Metallumcola ferriviriculae: one gene and its partner. The protein of the gene in region 1 binds, or shares a complex with, the protein of each later gene. Links are inferred from orthologs where the notes say so. Each region holds a gene or a part of one and is shown on either strand. Other genes may lie near its edges.

What was found.
Region 2: the proteins of secY (region 1) and secG are in contact, whole or in part, in a crystal structure (PDB 5AWW), measured with the Thermus thermophilus proteins. The link is inferred for Metallumcola ferriviriculae from one-to-one orthologs. Residues at the interface, in WP_096411648.1 of Thermus thermophilus: Leu14, Gln16, Arg17, Phe20, Ile34, Pro35, Pro37, Ile72, Arg108, Arg109, Asn112, Gln113, Arg116, Ile117, Ile120, Pro145, Gly146, Trp147, Phe152, Phe155, Val156, Val159, Thr160, Val162, Ala163, Gly164, Ala166, Leu167, Trp170, Glu173; in WP_223903268.1 of Thermus thermophilus: Tyr5, Ile9, Tyr12, Leu13, Ala16, Leu19, Val20, Val23, Leu24, Gln26, Glu27, Pro28, Gln30, Gly31, Ala32, Asp34, Leu35, Met36, Gly37, Gly38, Ser39, Ala40, Asp41, Leu42, Phe43, Ala45, Arg46, Val48, Tyr53, Thr56.

The regions. Positions count from the first base shown.
Region 1 is NZ_CP121694.1:102,914-113,847, forward strand. Bases 650-3,614 are described here. They hold secY (preprotein translocase subunit SecY), read right to left. Parts: upstream 2,781-3,614; coding sequence 1,518-2,780; downstream 650-1,517. Other genes in these bases: map (type I methionyl aminopeptidase), read right to left, coding at 650-705; MFMK1_RS00510 (adenylate kinase), read right to left, coding at 702-1,355; rplO (50S ribosomal protein L15), read right to left, coding at 2,780-3,223; rpmD (50S ribosomal protein L30), read right to left, coding at 3,235-3,423; rpsE (30S ribosomal protein S5), read right to left, coding at 3,435-3,614. In the rest of the region: more of map, read right to left, coding at 1-649; more of rpsE, read right to left, coding at 3,615-3,935; rplR (50S ribosomal protein L18), read right to left, coding at 3,961-4,326; rplF (50S ribosomal protein L6), read right to left, coding at 4,368-4,910; rpsH (30S ribosomal protein S8), read right to left, coding at 4,951-5,349; MFMK1_RS00550 (type Z 30S ribosomal protein S14), read right to left, coding at 5,377-5,562; rplE (50S ribosomal protein L5), read right to left, coding at 5,587-6,126; rplX (50S ribosomal protein L24), read right to left, coding at 6,159-6,485; rplN (50S ribosomal protein L14), read right to left, coding at 6,516-6,884; rpsQ (30S ribosomal protein S17), read right to left, coding at 6,918-7,181; rpmC (50S ribosomal protein L29), read right to left, coding at 7,201-7,401; rplP (50S ribosomal protein L16), read right to left, coding at 7,391-7,825; rpsC (30S ribosomal protein S3), read right to left, coding at 7,828-8,487; rplV (50S ribosomal protein L22), read right to left, coding at 8,487-8,831; rpsS (30S ribosomal protein S19), read right to left, coding at 8,851-9,135; rplB (50S ribosomal protein L2), read right to left, coding at 9,162-9,989; and 2 more genes. UniProt on the Bacillus subtilis protein: The central subunit of the protein translocation channel SecYEG. Consists of two halves formed by TMs 1-5 and 6-10.
Region 2 is NZ_CP121694.1:736,665-747,514, forward strand. Bases 5,354-8,234 are described here. They hold secG (preprotein translocase subunit SecG), read left to right. Parts: upstream 5,354-6,623; coding sequence 6,624-6,845; downstream 6,846-8,234. Other genes in these bases: eno (phosphopyruvate hydratase), read left to right, coding at 5,354-6,415; MFMK1_RS03770 (sodium-translocating pyrophosphatase), read left to right, coding at 6,873-8,234. Outside these bases: rpoN (RNA polymerase factor sigma-54), read left to right, coding at 1-81; gap (type I glyceraldehyde-3-phosphate dehydrogenase), read left to right, coding at 328-1,335; MFMK1_RS03745 (phosphoglycerate kinase), read left to right, coding at 1,495-2,676; tpiA (triose-phosphate isomerase), read left to right, coding at 2,721-3,476; gpmI (2,3-bisphosphoglycerate-independent phosphoglycerate mutase), read left to right, coding at 3,510-5,072; more of eno, read left to right, coding at 5,132-5,353; more of MFMK1_RS03770, read left to right, coding at 8,235-8,870; MFMK1_RS03775 (alpha/beta hydrolase), read left to right, coding at 9,102-9,890; MFMK1_RS03780 (PaaI family thioesterase), read left to right, coding at 9,877-10,290; MFMK1_RS03785 (HDIG domain-containing metalloprotein), read left to right, coding at 10,283-10,834. UniProt on the Bacillus subtilis protein: Involved in protein export. Participates in an early event of protein translocation.

The DNA of each region.
Region 1 (10,934 bases):
TATAGTATCCTCAAAGTGAGCCGAACCTGCACCGTCTCTTGTTACAACCGTCCAATTATCCTCCAAGGTTATCACTTCATGGGTACCCATGTTAACCATTGGTTCAATAGCCAGTGTCATACCCGCTTTCAACCTCGGCCCCCTGCCGGGTTTGCCGAAATTAGGTACCTGCGGTTCCTCATGCATTTCCCTGCCAATGCCATGTCCAACGTAGTCACGGACAACGGAAAAACCGCTGCCTTCTGCAACTATCTGTACCGCGTGAGATATGTCACTCAATCGGTTGCCTTCCACAGCTTTGGCAATACCGGCTTTCAGCGATTCTTCAGTCACTCGCAGCAACCGCTGCATATCCTCGTCAATTTCACCAACGGGAAAAGTTCTAGCAGCATCACCATAGAATCCATTTATCACTGTGCCAATATCAATACTAATAATATTTCCATTTTTTAATTCCCTTAAACCCGGGATGCCGTGAACCACCTCCGCGTCAATAGAAACGCAGATGCTGGCGGGAAACCCCTGATAACCTTTAAACGCGGGCTTTGCCCCTTGACTTAGGATATATTTTTCAGCAATTATATCTAATTCTTTAGTAGTGATGCCTGGTCTAATCGCCTTTTCTAGTTCAAGATGAGTTTCAGCCACTATCCTGCCGGCATCACGCATATATTCCAATTCACGGTCGGATTTAAGAGTAATCATACCAAGTCGCTCCCAAGCCTTTCGCCAATTTCTTTCAGTACTGCGCTGATTTTCTGGTCACCGTTAATGTCGGCCAAAAGGCCCTGCTTCTGATAAAATTCAATTAACGGTTGCGTTTGCTTGGCATATACATCTAATCTATTAGCTACAGTCTCTGCTGTATCGTCGCTGCGCTGATACAGTTCTCCACCGCAGACATCACAATTATTTGCTTCTTGAGGTTGGTTAAATGTTACGTGATAGGTGGCACCACAATCTTTGCATATGCGTCGTCCGGTTAAGCGGTCTAAGAGTTTTTCCCTGGGCACCTCAATGTTAATTACCGCATCTAGTTTAATCCGTAATTGTTTAAGGATCTCATCCAACGCTTCCGCTTGATTTACCGTGCGAGGAAAACCGTCTAACAAAAAGCCTTGCCCGCAATCGGATTCGCCTAGGCGTTCTTTAACAATGCCTACAGTTACTTCATCAGGTACCAGCTTTCCAGCATCCATATACTCTTTAGCTTTCTTACCCAACTCAGTTCCATCCTTGATAGCCTTCCGGAACATATCGCCAGTAGAAATGTGAGGTATTTTAAGCTTTTCAGTTAAAACCTCAGCTTGCGTACCTTTACCGGCCCCCGGAGGACCCATCAACAGTAACCTCACTTGAACCCCTCCCTGTTTTGCACCTGCCAGAAAATTACTTCTGACGGCATAAGTTTAAACTAATGCGCTTGTGCCAAAAGCTTACACCTTTTAAAGCTAGTGTTCTATTCTTTGCGGCACAAGCAAAGTTTCTTTATGCTGATGCACGTTAAGCGAAGCAATCTACTTCATAAAACCTTGGTAGTTACGCATTAATAGCTGAGACTCTATTTGCTTCATGGTCTCTAATGCTACCCCTACTACAATCAGCAGTGCTGTACCACCAAAATAAATGTTCAAACCTGTCAGTGCCATAACTAAGTTAGGCAGTAATGCAATCGCTGCCAGGAAAATGGCACCGGATAACGTGATTCTAGTCAAAACCCTATCAATATACTCAGCTGTAGGTCTTCCCGGCCGCAGGCCAGGAATAAAACCACCATATTTTTTCATGTTATCCGCAACATCCTGGGGATTAAACGTAACCGCAGTATAAAAATAAGTGAAGAAAATAATCAATAGCGCGTACATAACCATATACGACACAGACCTAAAGCTAAATATCCCTACTATTGTTTGAGCAAAAGCATTATTGGGAAACCATGATGCAATAGTTGTAGGGAAAAGTAAGATTGACATGGCAAAAATAACCGGAATTACTCCCGCCTGATTCACTTTAAGCGGAATATGTGTTGATTGTCCGCCGTAAACTTTTCTACCTACCACTCGTTTTGCATACTGCACCGGAATGCGTCTCTGCCCTTCTTGAATAGCTACAACACCGGCAATTACCACAAGAGCAATTACCAAGAAAAATAGTACCGCAAAAATACTGGTCTCACCTGTGGACACGTATTGGTACATACCGTATAGACCTGCAGGCAGACGGGATACAATCCCAGCGAAAATAATTAAGGAAATACCATTACCAATTCCTTTTTCCGTAATCATTTCACCCAGCCACATGAGAAAAGCCGTGCCGGCTGTTAAAGTGATAGCTATAACGGCATAAGACCCGATGCCGGCATTCTCCAATACACCGGCCTTACCCAAATAAAAAGCCATACCAACTGCCTGAATAAAACCTAGAATAACCGTACCGTAACGTGTAAACTGAACAATCTTCTTTTGCCCTTCCTGACCTTCCTTGGCCAGGCGCTCCAAATATGGGATTACCACAGTCAACAGCTGCATGATAATGGATGCGTTGATGTAAGGCATGATGCCCATAGCAAAAATAGTAAACTTTTTGAATGCCCCGCCGGATATTACATCAATAAAACCAAACAGGGTACCGCTGTCCATCAGTTGCTTTAACTGCGCTGTATCAATCCCCGGCACGGGGATATGCGCCCCAAGACGGAAGACAAAAAACATCAGTATCGTAAAAACAATCTTTCTACGCAGGTCATCTATCTTCATGGCAGACTTTAAACTGGCAAACATTATACCACCTCAGCTCTTCCACCGGCAGCCTCAATTTTTTCGGCTGCTGCTTTACTAAAGAAATTTGCTTTTACTGTTAAGGATTTAGTCAATTCTCCGTTAGCCAATATCTTGATACCATCCTTGACCTGATTAACGATGCCTTCTTGTACCAATAGCTCGGGAGTGACTTCAGTTCCCTCGTTGAAAGCATTTAACTGATCCAGATTTACAATCGCGATTTCCTTAGCAAAAATATTTGTAAAGCCGCGTTTAGGAAGCCTACGGGTCAAAGGCATTTGTCCGCCTTCAAAACCACGTCTAACACCGCCGCCGGAACGGGAGTTTTGCCCGCCGTGACCGCGGCCGGATGTTTTTCCTAAACCGGAGCCAATACCTCTTCCCTTACGGGTAGAAGCTTTTTTGGCACCTTCTGCTGGCTTGAGTTCATGGAGTCTAACCACAGCTACACCTCCTAAACCTCAATTTCTTCTACAACCACTAAATGATTTACATTCTCAGCCATGCCGCGAATATTGGGTGTGTCTTCCTTGACCACGCTTTGGTGCAATTTTCTCAAACCCAATGCGGCCACTGTACCACGCTGTTGTTCATTCTGTCCGATAATGCTTTTCTTGAGTGTAATTTTCAATTTCTTTGCCATTGCCATTCCTCCTACCCAAGCAACTCTTCAACGGATTTGCCACGGAGTTTTGCAACATCCTCAGCGCGTTTCATGCTTTTCAATCCTTCTAGTGTAGCATATACCATATTGTTGGCATTGGCAGAGCCCAGGGACTTGGTCAAAATATCTCTGATACCGGCCAGTTCAAGTACCGCACGTACAGGGCCACCGGCAATAACTCCGGTACCTTCCGAAGCGGGCTTTAATAATACCCGTCCAGCCCCGAATCTTCCTACCATCTCATGGGGAATAGTAGTACCCACCAAAGGAATTTTAATCAGGTTTTTCTTAGCGTTTTCTATTCCCTTACGAATAGCTCCAGGGACCTCATTTGCCTTACCGAAGCCCGCTCCTACATATCCGTTACCGTCTCCTACAACAACCAAAGCACTAAAACTGAAGCGCCGTCCGCCTTTTACAACTTTAGCTACACGGTTAATACTAACAACTTTCTCATTCAGTTCCAGTTTATTAGGGTCAATACCGACCATTCATTTCCCTCCTTTGCCAAAAACTTTAAAATTCCAAGCCGCCTTCTCTGGCACCTTCTGCCAGCGCAGCTATTCGACCGTGATAAATGTATCCACCCCGATCAAATACCACCTTTTTAATTCCTTTTTCAAGGGCTTTTTTTGCCACCAGCTGGCCCGTTTTCTTTGCAGCTTCTGCATTAGCACCGATGATTTCACCTTTTATATCTGCATCTAAAGTGGAGGCCGCTACCAGTGTGCTGCCAACAGTATCATCAATTACTTGTGCATAGATGTGTTTAGAACTGCGATAAACGGACAGACGCGGGCGTTCTGATGTCCCAAATAGTTTGTTACGTAATCGTCTCCGTTTTTTATCTCTAACCGCCTTACGGTTATACTTTTTAAACAAGGAATGTCACTCCTTTCTGCAGCAACCCAGACAAGGTAGTATTACTTGGCAGATCCGGCCTTACCAACTTTTCTGCGGATCCGCTCGCCTTCATACCTGATACCTTTGCCTTTATAGGGTTCCGGTTCTCTCACTTTCCGAATGTTTGCGGCAATTGCACCCACCAATTCTTTATCAATACCTTTAACGATAATCTTGGTAGGAACAGGTGTCTCAATTTCTATACCCGCCGGCGGCTCCATCTCTACCGGCTGTGAATAACCCACATGTAGCACTAATTTTTTACCCTGCATATTAGCCCGATAACCTACACCAGTCAATTCGAGTCCTTTTTGGAAACCATTTGTAACACCTTGAACCAGATTGTTTAACAGTGCTCTGGTCAGCCCATGCAGTGCACGATGCTGCTTTTTATTAGTGGGACGGGTCACATTAATTACACCGTCTTCAATGTTAATATCAATTTCCGGGTGAAATTCTTTTTCCAGTTGCCCTTTTGGTCCCTTAACGGTAACTTTGTTTCCAGTCTTATTAACTTCCGTACCCTCAGGAATGTTTATAGGCAATCTACCAACTCTGGACATAATGACACCTCCTGTCGTGAAAAACTGCTATAAGTGTTTCTTACCAAATGTAACAGATGACTTCGCCACCAGTTCCTCCCTGGCGAGCTGCTTTATCGGTCATTACTCCTTTGGAAGTGGAAATAACCGCCACACCCAAGCCGCCTAAAACCCTTGGTATTTCATCTTTATTAGCATAAACACGCAATCCCGGTTTGCTGATTCTTTTCAGGCCGGTAATTACTTTTTCATTACTCTTACCATATTTTAGGTACAGCCTTAAAATACCCTGTTTGCTGTCATCAACATATTCAACATCTTTGATGTAGCCTTCTGCCTTGAATATTTCAGCAATCGCTTTTTTAATCTTGGAGGCAGGCACTTCAACTGTACTTTTATTGGCCATACTCGCATTGCGAATTCTGGTCAGCAAATCTGCAATCGGATCCGTCATTACCATCTTAACTACCCCCTTCCGATATCTATATTACCAGCTAGACTTGGTAACGCCGGGTATTTCACCTTTATACGCCAGTTCACGGAAGCAAATTCGGCAGATACCAAATTTCCGCATGTAACCATGGGGACGGCCGCAGACTCTGCAGCGGTTGTGGGCCCGCACTCGGTACTTGGGCGTGCGCTTTGCTTTGGCGATCATAGATTTCTTTGCCACTGTTTATCCCTCCTCCTTGGCTTTTTACTGTCTAAATGGCATTCCCATTAAACGCAACAATTCTCGTGATTCTTCATCAGACTTAGCTGAAGTAACAAAAACAATGTCCATCCCTCTGACTTTATCTACCTTATCATAATCAATTTCCGGGAAAATCAACTGTTCTTTCATACCCAGGGTATAGTTACCGCGACCATCAAAGGCCTTGGGGGAAACGCCGTTAAAGTCCCTTACCCGGGGCAAGGTAACATTCACCAACCGGTCTACAAATTCGTACATTTTATCCCCTCTCAGGGTAACTTTGCAACCGATGGGAGTACCTTCCCGCAATTTAAACGCCGCCACTGATTTTTTTGCCTTGGTAATTACCGGCTTTTGCCCAGTAATTGCGGTTAAATCTTCCACCGCGCCATCCAGGGCTTTGGGGTTTTGAGTAGCTTCGCCCACTCCCATGTTAATAATCACTTTTTCCAGTTTTGGCACTTCCATGGTATTCTTGTAACCGAACTTTTCTTTCAATGCCGGTTGCGTTTCTTTCAGGTACTTTTCTTTTAGTCTTGCCACCATAATTTTACCCCCTTTCCGGCAGAACAACCTTAATCTAAATCTTCACCGCATTTCTTGCAAACGCGCACCTTACTTTGGTCATCAAGAAACTTCTTGCCAATTTTGGTGGGCTGATTGCACTTGCTGCAGTATACCATCACATTGGAGCTGGCAATTGGGGCCTCTTTTTCCACTATACCGCCTTGGGGCATCTGTTGAGTAGCTTTGGTATGGCGTTTTACTACGTTTACACCTTCTACCACTACCCGCATATCCCGGGGCAGCACCTGCAGTACCTTGCCCTTTTTGCCAACATCTTTTCCGCTAACTACAACGACGGTATCCCCTTTTTTTACATGAACTTTAGGGCTTGCCAATATTTTCACCTCCGCAAACCGGTTAATAACCTAAAGCACCTCGGGTGCTAACGAAACAATCTTCATATAATCCCTGTCACGCAGTTCCCTGGCAACCGGACCAAAAATACGCGTTCCTTTGGGTTGGCCTTGGTCGTTAATGATTACCGCTGCGTTTTCATCGAAACGTATATAGGTTCCATCAGGTCTTCTATTACCTTTTTTGGTTCGTACCACAACTGCCTTAACAACATCACCTTTTTTAACCACACCACCAGGTGCCGCTTCCTTAACAGATGCGATTACTATATCACCAACCGCAGCATATCGGCGCCCTGAACCACCCAGCACTCGAATGCACATTAATTTTTTGGCACCAGTGTTGTCTCCGACTTTTAGCATCGTCTGGGCTTGTATCATGTGATGTTACCCCCTTTCGACTCGCAACCAATACTATAGCTTTTGGGCTTTTTCCAGGATTTCCGCTATCCGCCAGCGCTTATCCTTGCTCAACGGACGGGTCTCAACGATTTTTACCTTATCGCCAATCCTGCATTGGTTGGCCTCATCATGAGCTTTAAACTTATTACTTTTCTTAACCGTTCTGCCATAAAGCGGATGGCGAACATAGGTTTCAACAGATACAACCACTGTTTTTTCCATTTTATCACTAACAACGTGGCCAACACGGCCCTTACGCAAAGTTCTCTCAGCCAAGTGCCTTTCCTCCTTTCACTTACGCTTCCTGTTTTAATTCCCGTTCTCTTAAAACAGTCTTAGCTCTGGCAATATCCCTGCGGACATTTTTAATACGCAAAGGATTATCCAACTGGCCGGTAGCTAATTGGAAACGTAAGTTAAACAATTCTTCTTTGAAATCATCAACTTTCCGCACCAATTCTTCTGTGGTTAAATCCCGTAGCTGATTAGCTTTCATCGGCCTCACCACCCACTTCGTTACGTTTTATAAACTTGGTTTTAATCGGCAACTTATGACTAGCCAAGCGCATTGCTTCTTTGGCTATTTCTTCAGTCACTCCGGCCATTTCAAACATAATCCTACCCGGTTTCACAGGAGCTACCCAGTATTCCGGAGAGCCTTTACCACTACCCATACGGGTTTCCGCTGGTTTTGCCGTAATAGGACGATCAGGGAAAATTCTAATCCAAACTTTCCCGCCCCGTTTGATATAACGGGTCATAGCGATACGTGCTGCTTCGATTTGACGGCTAGTGATCCAGGCCGGTTCTAATGCCTGCAGACCGTATTCACCGAAATCAACATTACTGCCCTTTATAGCTTTACCAGAAAGACTTGGCCGGTGTTGTCTACGCCATTTTACCCTTTTCGGCATCAACATGGTTAGTTGCCTCCTTCCTTCACTTTACCTTTTGCTTCAGGAAGTACTTCGCCTTTATAAATCCAAACCTTTACGCCAATCTTACCGTAAGTTGTATTGGCTTCCGCAAATCCATAATCAATATCTGCTCTTAAAGTATGCAGCGGTACTTTTCCTTCACTATACCATTCGGTTCTAGCAATTTCCGCACCGCCCAAACGACCGGCGCACATTATTTTAATGCCTTCGGCCCCAAACCGCATGGAGCGGGATACAACTTGCTTCATAGCCCGGCGAAAAGAAACTCTTCGTTCCAGCTGAGATGCAACGTTCTCCGAAACCAGTTGACCGTCTAATTCAGGCCTTTTGATTTCCACGATATTAACATTAACTTTTTTATCTGTTAATTTTTCCAATTCCTTACGCAGTGCTTCCACTTCCGACCCACCGCGGCCAATAACAATACCAGGTTTAGCAGTATGGATGGAAATCTTAATACGGTTAGCTGCACGTTCAATTTCGACAGTGGAAATACCTGCATCATATAGTCGTTTTTTCAGAAAGCGTCTTATTTCAATGTCTTCATACAGTAAATCAGCATAATCCTTGTCAGCATACCATTTGGCATCCCAGTCTTTAATGATGCCTATACGCAGACCTTTAGGATGAACTTTCTGCCCCACTAATTAACCTCCTCCTTTTCCCGTACCACCACGGTAATGTGACTGGTCCTTTTTCTAATCTTATCAGCTCTGCCCATTGCCCTGGGCATAAATCTTTTCAATGTTGGCCCCTGATCAACGTAGGCATTGGCCACATACATATTGTCGGGGTCCATTTCGTAGTTATGCTCAGCGTTAGCCACAGCAGACTGCAGAACTTTGGCAATATATCCAGCACCCCTTTTAGGCGTATATTTCAGCACCGCCTGCGCTTCCAGTATATCTTTGCCCTTAATCATGTTGGCCACCTGACGCACTTTCCGCGGAGAAACGCGAATATACCTAGCTACTGCTTTAGCTTCCATGGTTAACCCCCCTCTCAATCTATTTCAAAGATGTGGAACGTTCCGTATGTGATCCATGTCCTTTGAACGTTCTAGTAGGTGCAAATTCACCTAGTTTATGCCCAACCATATCTTCAGTGATGTAAATGGGAATGTGTTTCCTGCCACCATGCACCGCTATAGTATGACCGACAAACTGTGGAAATATGGTAGAACTGCGCGACCAGGTTTTAATTACTCGCTTTTGTTCATTTTCATTCATTTCTTCTATCTTCTTAAGCAATTTGGGATCGCAATATGGACCTTTTTTTAAGGATCTTCCCATTCATTACGCCTCCTTCCTCGTACTCATTAACCCTTACGCCGTTTCACAATCAACCGGTTAGAAGGCTTATTTTTCTTCCGGGTCTTTGCACCCAGAGCCGGTTTGCCCCAAGGAGTAACAGGATTTCGACCGACAGGTGAACGACCTTCACCACCGCCGTGGGGGTGGTCCACAGGGTTCATTACCACACCACGAACAGTGGGCCGAATACCCTTCCACCGTGAACGCCCTGCTTTACCGATAGTAATGTTCTCATGGTCGATGTTGCCCACCTGTCCGATGGTAGCTCTGCCGTCCTGCAGCACCAATCTAACCTCCCCAGAAGGAAGACGAAGATGACAGTGTTTTCCCTCTTTCGCCATCAACTGCGCAGATGTCCCGGCAGAACGACAAAGCTGTCCGCCCTTACCCGGTTGTAGTTCGATATTATGAATAATTGTACCCACAGGAATGTTCTTCAGCGGCAGTGCATTACCAACCTTAATGTCCGCACCTTCACCGGATTCAACCATGTCACCCACGCCCAAACCGTTAGGGGCTAGAATGTAGCTCTTTTCCCCGTCCGCATAATGCAGTAAGGCAATATTAGCGGACCGATTGGGATCATATTCAACTGCGGCAATTTTTGCCGGAATTATATCTTTATTTCTCTTGAAATCAATCACTCTGTATAAACGTTTATGCCCGCCGCCACGGTGACGAACGGTCAGACGACCTTGCGCGTTGCGGCCACCGGTCTTTTTGACCGGCTCCACCAATGATTTTTCCGGTTCCTTTTTAGTAACCTCTTCGAATGTAGAAACCGTCATTTGGCGGCGGCCCGGTGAGGTGGGCTTAAACTTTTTAATCGCCATTTGAATACCCTCCTTTTACCTAAACCTATAGCCCTTCAAACACTTCGATTTTGTCTCCGGGTTTAAGAGTAACAATGGCCTTTTTTCGGTCTGGAGTCTTACCTTCAAAACGACCCATCCGCCTGTTTTTCCCTCTTACCATCAAGGTGTTCACCCGGGTGACGGTAACATCGAAGATCTCTTCAACGGCCTTTTTAATCTCGCTTTTATTCGCTTTCTTAGCGACAATAAATGTGTATTTGTTATCTTCCATCAGCTCGACAGTGCGTTCTGAAATTACCGGACGCACCAGAATCTCATGGGGACGACGCATTAACCAAGCACCTCCTCCACTTTGTGGACCGCATCTTTAGTAATGACCACCTTGTTATAGTTCAAGATGTCGTATGCATTAAGATTAATAGGGGCTAAAGGCTTGACGCTGGCGATGTTTCTGGCGGACAATCTCACATTGTCTCCTTCACCGTTAGAAATCACCAAAGCCTTTTCCTCTATGCCCAGTGCATTAAGCACACCGGCCATCTCTTTAGTCCTGGGCTTTTCAAATTTTAAATCATCCACAACTATCAAACTGCCTTCCAAGACCTTTGACGATAATGCAGACTTGATAGCCAGACGCCGTACTTTTTTAGGAATACTAGTGCTGTAATCCCGGGGACTGGGGCCAAATGTTATGGCACCGCCGCGCCATAACGGAGAACGAATAGTACCAACACGCGCACGACCGGTCCCTTTTTGACGCCAAGGCTTTTTGCCGCCTCCCCTCACTTCGCCACGACTTTTTGTGGCGTGAGTACCGCGACGCCGGTTAGCTAGATGAGCCACTACAGCTTCGTGCATTACATGCTCGTTGATAGGTGCACCGAAGACGCTGTCTTGAAGTTCTACATCTCCTACCTGCTCTCCCCGAACATTATATAGAGCCACTTTAGGCATCTCTTACTC
Region 2 (10,850 bases), 640 kb from region 1 along the record:
ATTAATATTTCTCGCCGTACTGTAGCCAAATACAGGGGTGAGATGGGTGTACCCTCGGCAAATAAGCGACGACGTTACTAATCCTCCTGCTGGGAGGTTATTTTTTTTGTTTGATGATCTTTTTATTGCTAGATTTTTTTACCAATACAAAAGGAATTCTTCGCCGCGATGTTGAATACTTATCATGTTTTGACCTGAGCCGGGATAAGGGATAAATTGGCTTGGCTTAAGACACAATAAAACTTAGTATGGGAAGTAATGACCGGTCTTCGCGGCAGGAGAGCGTTTTGCCGGTAAAATTATATTATCATTAAGGAGGAATTATATATGGCAGTAAAAGTAGGCATTAATGGATTTGGCAGGATTGGCAGAATGGTATTTAGGGCGGCATTGAGTAACCCCGATGTTGAAGTGGTGGCGGTGAACGATCTTACCGATGCCGAGACTAACGCTCATCTGTTGAAGTACGATTCCATCCATGGCATTTTGGATGCGGAAGTATCTGCAAAAGAGGGCAGCATAGTAGTTAACGGTAAGGAAATTAAAGTTTTGGCTGAAAGAGACCCGAAGAATCTGCCCTGGGGAGAATTGGGTGTGGATATAGTGGTGGAGGCCACCGGCTTATTCCGGGAAGGGTCAAAAGCAGCAGCTCACCTGGAAGGCGGGGCTAAAAAGGTGATCATTTCTGCCCCGGGCAAAAATGAAGATCTGACCATGGTATTAGGAGTTAACCAGGACAAATATAATGCCGCTGAACATAAGATTATTTCTAACGCTTCATGTACAACTAACTGCCTCGCTCCAGTTGCCAAAGTATTAAACGACAAATTTGGCATCAAGCGCGGTCTGATGACTACGGTACATTCCTATACTAATGACCAAAGTATATTGGACATGGCTCATTCCGACCTGAGACGCGCTCGGGCGGCAGCCGAATCCATCATTCCTACTACCACCGGTGCAGCAAAAGCAGTAGCTTTGGTACTGCCTGAATTGAAGGGGAAACTTAACGGTTTTGCTATGCGGGTTCCCACTGCCAATGTTTCCGTGGTTGATTTGGTGGCAGAATTAGATGCCGATGTCGATGCAGATACTATTAACGCTGCTTTGAAGGAAGCAGCAGAAGGTGATTTAAAAGGTATCCTGCAATATTGTGAAGAGCCGCTGGTATCCAAGGACTTTAACGGTAATCCTCATTCTTCCATTGTGGATGCACTGTCTACTATGGTAATCGGAGATAGAATGGTAAAGGTTGTCTCGTGGTATGACAACGAATGGGGCTATTCTAACCGCGTGGTGCAGTTAGCTGACTTTATTGCTAAACAGGGGCTGTAAAAGAGGGATTGAATAAAGACTTTTTTAGGGGGGAGGGGTAACCTCCCCCTAAAAAAATACTTTCTTGATGTATAGGAAATTATGGATTGTGGATAATTTCCTATACATGGGGGTTGTTAAGGGGGCATGCCCCCTTAAAACTAATGTGGAGGGTCACTAATGAACAAACTGACGCTGCAGGAAGTGGATGTAAAGGGTAAGAGGATACTGGTGCGGGTGGACTTCAATGTGCCGATGCAGGATGGGAAGGTAACCGATGATACTCGTATCCGGGCAGCTTTGCCCACCATTAAATATTTGGTGGAGGAAGAAGCTAAAGTAATTTTGATAACGCACTTGGGCAGACCAAAGGGGCAGTACAAGGAAGAATTAAAATTAGATCCGGTGGCCCAAAGGCTTGCCGATGTCCTACATATGCAGGTAGGAAAGGTTAACGGAGTAGTTGGTGAAGCTGTTAAGCAGGCGGTTGACCAGCTCAAACCCGGAGAAGTGCTGCTGTTAGAGAATGTGCGCTTTGAGCCGGGTGAAAAGGCCAATGATGCGGAATTTGCTGCTCAATTGGCAGAGCTGGCCGATATCTATGTTAATGATGCTTTTGGTACAGCTCATCGGGCACACGCTTCAACAGCCGGCGTAGCCAAGCACTTGACAGCGGCTGCCGGGTTCTTGATGGAAAAGGAAATCGAAGCAATGGGTCAAGCTCTAACAGATCCTCAGCATCCGTTTTCCGCCATTTTAGGCGGCGCTAAGGTTTCGGATAAAATCGGTGTTATAAATAACTTATTAAATAAAGTGGACGCTTTGATTATCGGCGGCGGCATGGCCAATACCTTTCTACAGGCTCAGGGTCTTGATATGGCAGATTCTTTGGTAGAGAAGGAAAAGCTTGAAGCGGCAAGAGTCATCATGCAGCAGGCGGAGAAACAGGGTGTAAAGCTGCTGCTGCCTGTGGACGTAGTGGTAGCTGAGGAGGTTTCGGCCGACAGCAGCCACAAAACAGTGGCTGTCGACCAGGTGCCTGCAGGATGGAAAGCGGTGGATATAGGCGACAGTACGGTGCAGTTATTTACCGAACAGATACGGCAATCTCGTACTATTATCTGGAATGGGCCGATGGGTGTCTTTGAGATGGAACCATTTGCCGGCGGCACCAATGCCTTAGCGCGAGCTATGGCTGAAGTGGAGGGTACTACTATTGTAGGCGGCGGTGATTCCGTGGCAGCAGTGGAAAAGACCGGTGTGGCGAGTCAACTCACCCACATTTCTACCGGCGGCGGTGCATCGTTGGAGTTTTTGGAAGGCAAGGAATTGCCGGGTATCGCAGCTTTGACCGACAAGTAGTTTCAAGCAGGTAAACTGAATATTTCGCTTAGGGGGTTTTCAATATGCGTAAACCGATTATTGCTGGTAACTGGAAAATGCATAAGAATGCTGCTGAAGGGACTGTGTTGGTAAAGGAATTGAAACAGCTCTCAGCCGGTAACACCAACGTGGAAGTAGTGGTATGCCCGCCATTTACCGCTTTGGCCGGGGTAATAGCCGAAGCCAAAGGCAGTGGGATTAAGGTAGGTGCTCAAAACATGCATTGGGAAGAAAAAGGCGCCTATACCGGCGAGATTTCGCCCACTATGCTGATGGAAATGGGACTGGATTATGTTATTATCGGGCATTCGGAGCGGCGTCAGTATTTCAGTGAAACGGATGAGACGGTAAATAAAAAGGTAAAAAGCGCTTATGCCCACGGTATTAAACCAATAGTCTGTGTCGGAGAAACACTGGAACAGCGCGAAGCAGCCAGTACCGAACAGGTAGTGGGAAGACAAATTGAGGAGGGCCTAGCCGGTTTGGAGCAGGGTCAGGTGTCGGAATTAGTGGTGGCATACGAGCCCATTTGGGCCATTGGCACCGGGAAAACTGCCTCCAATGCTGATGCGGAAAAAGTAATTGCTCATATTCGTCGGGTATTGGCCGGAATGTATGGCGAGCAGTCGGCTGAGCAGGTAAGAATACAGTACGGCGGCAGTGTTAAACCTAACAATATTAATGAGCTAATGGAGCAGCCTAATATTGATGGCGCTTTAGTGGGTGGCGCGGCGCTGCAGGCGGAGTCTTTTGCCGGAATAGTAAATTTTAAAGCATAGCCGCAGGCATTATACCCGCCAGTTTCTGCTTCAATGAGGAGGATAAATGTGGCAAAACCGTTAATGCTAATGATACTAGACGGATGGGGTATCAGTACCCGGAAACAGGGTAACGCCCTGGCCGATGCATCACTGCCCAATTTTCAAGCGTTACTTAAACAGTATCCGCATACTGCCTTACAAGCATCGGGAGAGGCTGTGGGATTACCTGAAGGGCAGATGGGCAATTCTGAGGTGGGGCACCTAAATATTGGTGCCGGCAGGGTGGTTTATCAGGAGATTACACGGATAAATAAAGCCATCAAAGAGGGAGATTTTTCTAAGAACCCTGCTTTCTTGAAAATAATGGGCAGGGTAAAGGAACAGGGTGGCGCTTTACACCTGATGGGTTTGTTATCCGACGGCGGTGTACATAGTCACATAGAGCATCTGTTTGCTTTATTGGAACTAGCAAAAGCGCAAGGCGTTGAAAAGGTATTTGTCCATGCTTTTCTCGACGGTCGTGATGTACCGCCGGCTAACGCTATGGAATATTTCGATGCGCTGCAGAAGAAATTTGCTGAATTGAAGCTGGGCCAGGTGGCAACTGTAATGGGACGCTATTACGCCATGGACCGGGACCAGAGGTGGGAACGCGTCGCTAAGGCGTTTAAGGCAATGGTCAGTGCAGAGGGAATTAAGGCTACGTTTCCTAAAGCAGCAGTAGAGCGTTCTTATGACCGACGGGTTACCGATGAGTTTGTAGAACCCACGGTAATTGTGGACAAAACAGGACAGCCTGTGGGCCAGGTTAACAATAATGACGGGGTTATTTTTTTTAACTTTAGGGCAGATAGGGCCAGGGAAATTACTCGGGCATTTGTGGATGAGGATTTTCAAGGATTCGTCAGACCGGATGGATATAAACCGATTCCCTTTGTCTGTATGACCCAGTATGACATAACCATTGATACTCCCACGGCGTTTCTGCCGCAAAATTTGGTGAACACTTTGGGAGAGGTACTTGCGGCAAAGGGTATGAAGCAGCTGCGTATTGCCGAAACGGAAAAGTATGCTCATGTCACTTTCTTTTTCAACGGTGGCGCCGAAGAGGAGAATGAAGGCGAGGACCGGATATTAATTCCTTCACCTAAGGTTGCTACATACAATCTTAAGCCGGAAATGAGTGCCTTTGAGGTGACAGAGAAGGTGTTAGAGCAAATAAAGGCAGATAAGTACGATGTAATAGTGTTGAACTTTGCCAACCCAGATATGGTGGGGCATACCGGAATAGAAGAAGCGGCGGTAAAAGCAGTGGAAACTGTAGATGAATGCATCGGTAAGATAAGCAGGGTAATGCAAAAACGGGCAGCACCGCTGCTCATCACTGCAGATCACGGTAATGTGGAAAAGATGGTAGACTTGGATACCGGCGAACCTCATACGGCGCATACCAACGATTTGGTACCCTTTATTCTTGTGTATGATAAATTAAAACACAGTACATTGGCAACCCAGGGTTCTTTACGGGATGTGGCGCCGACGATGTTGAAACTGCTGGGTATCCCGTTGCCCGAAGAAATGAGCGGGAAAAGTCTGGCGGGGGAAGAAAAATAATAAATTGCTAAAAGATTATGCGTAACCTTACGTAAAATTGCAATAGGAGGTTTTTATAAATGACCATTATTAATGAAGTAGTGGCAAGGGAGATATTGGACTCTCGGGGTAATCCCACCGTGGAGGTGGAAATGGTTTTAGAAAGTGGTGCAGTGGGTCGCGCCGCAGTACCTTCAGGTGCTTCTACCGGCGCCTACGAAGCAGTGGAGTTAAGAGATAAGGATGACAACCGTTATATGGGCAAAGGTGTGCTGCAGGCGGTAAGCAATGTAAATAATATCATCGCTCCGGAAGTACTTGGGCTTGATGCAGTTGATCAGTTGGGTATCGATGAACTGCTTTTGGAGTTAGATGGAACAGAAAATAAGTCCAAGCTTGGTGCCAATGCGTTATTGGGGGTATCTTTGGCTGCTGCAAACGCCGCCGCAAACGCCTTAGGGCTGCCATTATATCAGTATTTGGGCGGTGTTAACGCCAAAGAAATGCCTGTGCCCATGATGAATATCCTTAATGGCGGCGAACATGCTGACAATAATGTGGATATCCAAGAATTTATGGTTATGCCGGTGGGGGCAGAAAGCTTCCGCGAAGGCTTAAGGATGGGTGCCGAAATATTTCACAATCTGAAAAAGGTGCTTCAGGCCAAAGGGTTAAACACCGCCGTGGGTGATGAAGGCGGCTTTGCCCCGAATCTCAAGTCTAACGAAGAAGCCCTGGAAGTAATTGTGGCAGCTGTTGAAAAAGCAGGATATAAGCCTGGTGAGGATGTGGTATTGGCTTTGGATGTGGCTGCAACAGAGCTGTACAAGGAGGGTTCTTACCGCTTTGAAGGCCAAGGGGAAACCTTCACATCAGACCAGCTGATAGACTTTTACAGCAGCTTAATTGACAAATATCCCATTATTTCAATTGAGGACGGTTTATCTGAGGATGACTGGGAAGGATGGCAGCGTTTTACCGCTAAACTGGGTAAAAAGGTGCAGCTGGTGGGGGATGACTTATTTGTTACCAATACTACCAAACTTGCTCAAGGTATTGAGATGGGGGTAGCCAATTCCATCCTGATTAAGGTCAATCAGATCGGTACATTAACCGAAACTTTTGATGCCATTGAAATGGCGAAGAAAGCAGGGTACACTGCGGTAATCTCACACCGCTCAGGTGAAACGGAAGATGTAACCATTGCCGATATAGCGGTTGCTGCCAATGCCGGACAGATAAAAACCGGCGCACCGTCAAGAACTGACCGAGTGGCAAAGTATAATCAGCTTTTACGTATTGAAGAAGACCTGAGTTATCTGTTTAGGTATAAAGGTAAAGGAGTTTTTTACAATCTCAAATAGAACACCTGAGTGGAAATTATTCGATATTTTGCAGGAAATCTTGGGGAAAAGTAGAATTATTGAATAGTTTTAATTTTATGAAATTTTTCAATCGTTGAAAGGGGGGCGGATTGAGTAGGTGTAAAGGCCGGTATAAAGGTGCTTGTTGCCACGGGACAACTATTATGCTAAAATATATGTGTTATTCCCCTTTAGGAGGTGGCAGGAGATGAAGACAGCATTAACAATTCTGCAAGTACTGGTTTCCTTGGGCTTAATTTCCACTGTTCTACTACAGTCTGGAAAAAGTGCTGGAATGTCAGGAGCTATTACCGGCGGCGCGCAGACTTTTTTTGGTAAGAAAAAGGGTATGGATGAACTGCTTGGAAAGATTTCTATTGGATTGGCAACTACTTTTATCGTGTTAACCTTATTATTATCTATTGTATAACCCCCACTTAAGGAGGTAGAAAAGTTAATGTCAAACGCTTTGTATCTTGCTCCCATTGCCGGGGTCATTGCTCTTATTTTCGCGTTTTATCTAACATCTAAGATTAATAAAACTCCTCCCGGCAGTAAAATAATGGTGGAGATAGCTGACGCCATTCATGAAGGGGCACTGGCTTTCCTGAAAAGAGAATATGCTGTGTTGGTTTGGTTTGTGGCAGGTTTAGCGGCAATAATTGTAATAGCCGGGATACTCACTCCTGGTTCTGATAGCATGCAGCCCACAACTGCAGTTGCTTTTATCCTGGGTGCTATTGCTTCCGTTACTGCAGGTTGGATTGGAATGAATGTGGCTACCAAAGCCAACGTGCGTACCGCTAATGCTGCTCAAGAAAGTGCCAATAAGGCCTTAGGAGTTGCCTTCTCCGGCGGTGCCGTAATGGGTATGTCCGTTGTAGGATTGGGTCTTCTAGGTCTAGGTATTGTGAACATATTATTCGACAATCCTCAGGTCATTAATGGCTTTGCTTTGGGCGCTAGTTCCATTGCTCTGTTTGCTCGTGTAGGCGGCGGTATCTATACCAAAGCTGCCGACGTGGGTGCTGACCTAGTTGGTAAGGTTGAAGCTGGTATCCCTGAAGATGACCCGCGGAACCCTGCGGTTATTGCCGATAACGTAGGTGATAATGTGGGTGACGTAGCCGGTATGGGCGCGGACTTGTTTGAGTCCTATGTGGGATCTATCATCGCCGGTATCGCTTTGGGTGCTACCATGAGTAATACTAATGCTACGCTGTTGCCGCTGATGGTAGCTGCAGCAGGTATCATTGCATCTATTATCGGGACATTCTTTGTACGTACCGGTGAAGGTGCGAATGCTCAAAGTGCTTTAAACATGGGCACATTGGTTGCCAGTATTTTATCCATAGCGGCTACTTATTTCTTGGCTACATCTTTACTGCCGGAAATCGGTATGGGTGTCTTTGGTGCTACTGTGGCCGGTTTATTGGCCGGAGTGCTTATTGGAAAAATTACCGAATATTATACTTCAGAACGCTATACTCCGGTTAAGGAGATTGCCAAGGCATCTCAGACTGGTACCGCTACCAATATTATCTCCGGTATCAGTTACGGTATGATGAGTACTACGCTGCCTATCCTGGTAATTGTAGTAGCTATTCTTTTGGCTTATAAATTTGCTGGATTGTATGGTATTGCTTTGGCGGCCGTTGGTATGTTGTCTACAACTGGTATGACCGTAGCAGTTGATGCCTATGGTCCTATTGCAGATAATGCCGGCGGTATTGCGGAAATGGCCGGATTAGATCCGAAGGTTAGAAAAGTTACTGATGCACTGGATGCTGTGGGTAACACCACTGCTGCCATCGGTAAGGGATTTGCCATCGGTTCCGCGGCATTGACAGCGCTGGCCTTATTCTCTGCATATACCAAGGCGGCAAACATTCAATCAATTGATATTATGTCGCCTCCGGTAGTTGCTGGATTATTCCTGGGCGGTATGCTGCCCTTCCTATTTTCTGCCTTGACCATGAAGGCGGTAGGCCGTGCGGCCTTTGATATGATTGAAGAGGTTCGCCGTCAGTTCAAGACCATTCCCGGACTGATGGAAGGAAAAGCTAAGCCTGACCATAAGACTTGTGTAAGTATTAGTACCGACGCTGCTTTGAGAGAAATGATTATTCCAGGTCTTCTTGCTGTATTTGTACCTATCGTGGTGGGTTTGATGCCCGGTTTGGGTAAAGAAGCGCTGGGCGGCCTATTGGCCGGCGCACTGGTTGCTGGCTTCTTGCTGGCGATTATGATGGCAAATGCCGGCGGTGCTTGGGATAATGCTAAGAAATATATTGAAGGCGGTGAATATGGCGGTAAGGGCTCCGAAGCCCATGCTGCTGCAGTAAATGGGGACACAGTGGGTGACCCTTTTAAGGATACTTCCGGTCCGTCTATTAACATACTAATCAAGTTGATGACCATCGTATCCTTGGTATTTGCACCCTTATTTATGTAATATCCGGGTTTTTGAGGGAGTGTTGGGCTTGGGTCCAACACTCCTTTTCTTATACCAGTCTGGAAGCATAAGTTCTAAGTATAAGTTCTGGAGGCATAAATTTCGACTAAGCCTTCCGCACCTATAAAGGGCACGCGGAGTATAAGTGCATTTGCTAAATACGGTTGTTAATATCTAATATATGAGATGCTTTTGTTTCTTATTGAGATATTGAGTTTGGTGGTGGTTGTTTTGGGAAAAGTTCCGGCAATGAAAGAAGCATTTTACTTTCGCGGTGGCCAGGCTGCCTGTCTCTTAATTCATGGCTTTGCCAGTACACCTTCGGAAGTTAGGTGGCTGGGGGAAAAGCTGCACCAGCAGGGTTTCACTACCCAAGGGGTGATGTTGACCGGACATGGTGTCACCCCCGAAGATTTGGCCCGAACCCAATGGAGCGACTGGTACCATTCAGCCGAGGAGGCATTTTTAGAGCTAAAGCAGCGGTATGAGATTGTATTTGTAATTGGAGTTTCTATGGGCGGCTTGCTCGCTTTAATGCTGGCGGCAAACTACCCCAATCATGTCACTGCGGTTGTGACAGCGGGGACGCCGGGAGGCAGGCGTTTTTTCCGGGACCGCCGTATCCATTTGGCTGCTGTGGCGAAGTATTTCGTGCCATATCAAGAACGGCGGGTGCCGGCAGATATTAAAAAACTGCATGAAGAAATGGGAAGGGTCTACTATTCTAAGCGGCCTTTGGCAGCTGTACACAGTTTATTAAAATTGGTGGATAGCACTATTAAGTTGCTGCCGCGAGTGACCTGCCCGACATTGATTATGCATTCCCGCAGCGATGATGTGATACACTGGCAAAGCGCACCGTTTATAAAGAAACATTTGTCAAACGCGCGGCTGGGTTTTGTGGAGAATTCCGCGCATATTATTACTGTGGACCAGGAACGGGAAAAAGTACTGATGTATATTGAAGGGTTTTTTAGGGAAATAATGGAAGAGGAAGGTGTAATGTTTGAATTCGATTAGCGGAAATTATTGTTTTGCCTGCGGCGAGGATAACCCCAGAGGACTTCGTCTTGAATTTGTCTGGGAAGAGGATAAGTTTGTTACCTATTTTACCCCTGAAAAATATCATGAGGGTTATCCCGGCATAGTTCACGGCGGCATTACAGCAGCATTATTGGACGAGATAATGGGAAAAAGTATGCTGAGTATTGGCTGTCCCGTTATGACTGCCGAGCTCAAGGTTCGCTATAAAAAACCTCTGCGCGTTGGTCAAGAATATAGAGTCGTGGGTTGGATAGTTGAAAGGAAAAGCCGGGTGATATTTACCCAGTCCGTAATTCAAGACGTGGAAGGTAATGTAGTGGCTGAGGGTGAAGGGAAAATGATAGTTTTAAAGGAGGAGGATAACGATGTTGAGTAGGGAAGAAGCATATCAATTGCTAAAAAAACATTTGAAAAACAAAAATCTTTTTAAGCATTGTTTGGCGGTAGAGGCGGTGATGCACCGATTGGCGGAGCATTTTGAGGAGGATACCCAACTCTGGTCCATAGCCGGACTGTTGCATGATATTGATTATGAGAAGACTAAGGATGACCCTGGTCAACATAGCATCGTGGGTGCGGAAATGCTGGCAGCGGAAGGGCTGCCTGAGGAACTGGTCTACGCTGTTAAAGTACATAACGATCACCATGGCTTGCCGAGGAACAGTCAATTGGATAAGGCACTATACGCGACTGACCCACTTACCGGTTTGATAGTAGCGGCGGCCTTGATTCGTCCTGAGAAAAAGCTGGCCATTATAGATGTGGACTTTCTGGTTAACCGTTATAATGAAAATTCCTTTGCTCGGGGTGCACGGCGGGATGTCATTGCTTCCTGTGAGGAATTGGGGTTGACTTTGGAGGAATTTATGGGACTAGGTTTGGAAGCGATGAAAGATAGTGCCGCTGAGCTGGGACTATAGTTAAAGTGCAAAGTTA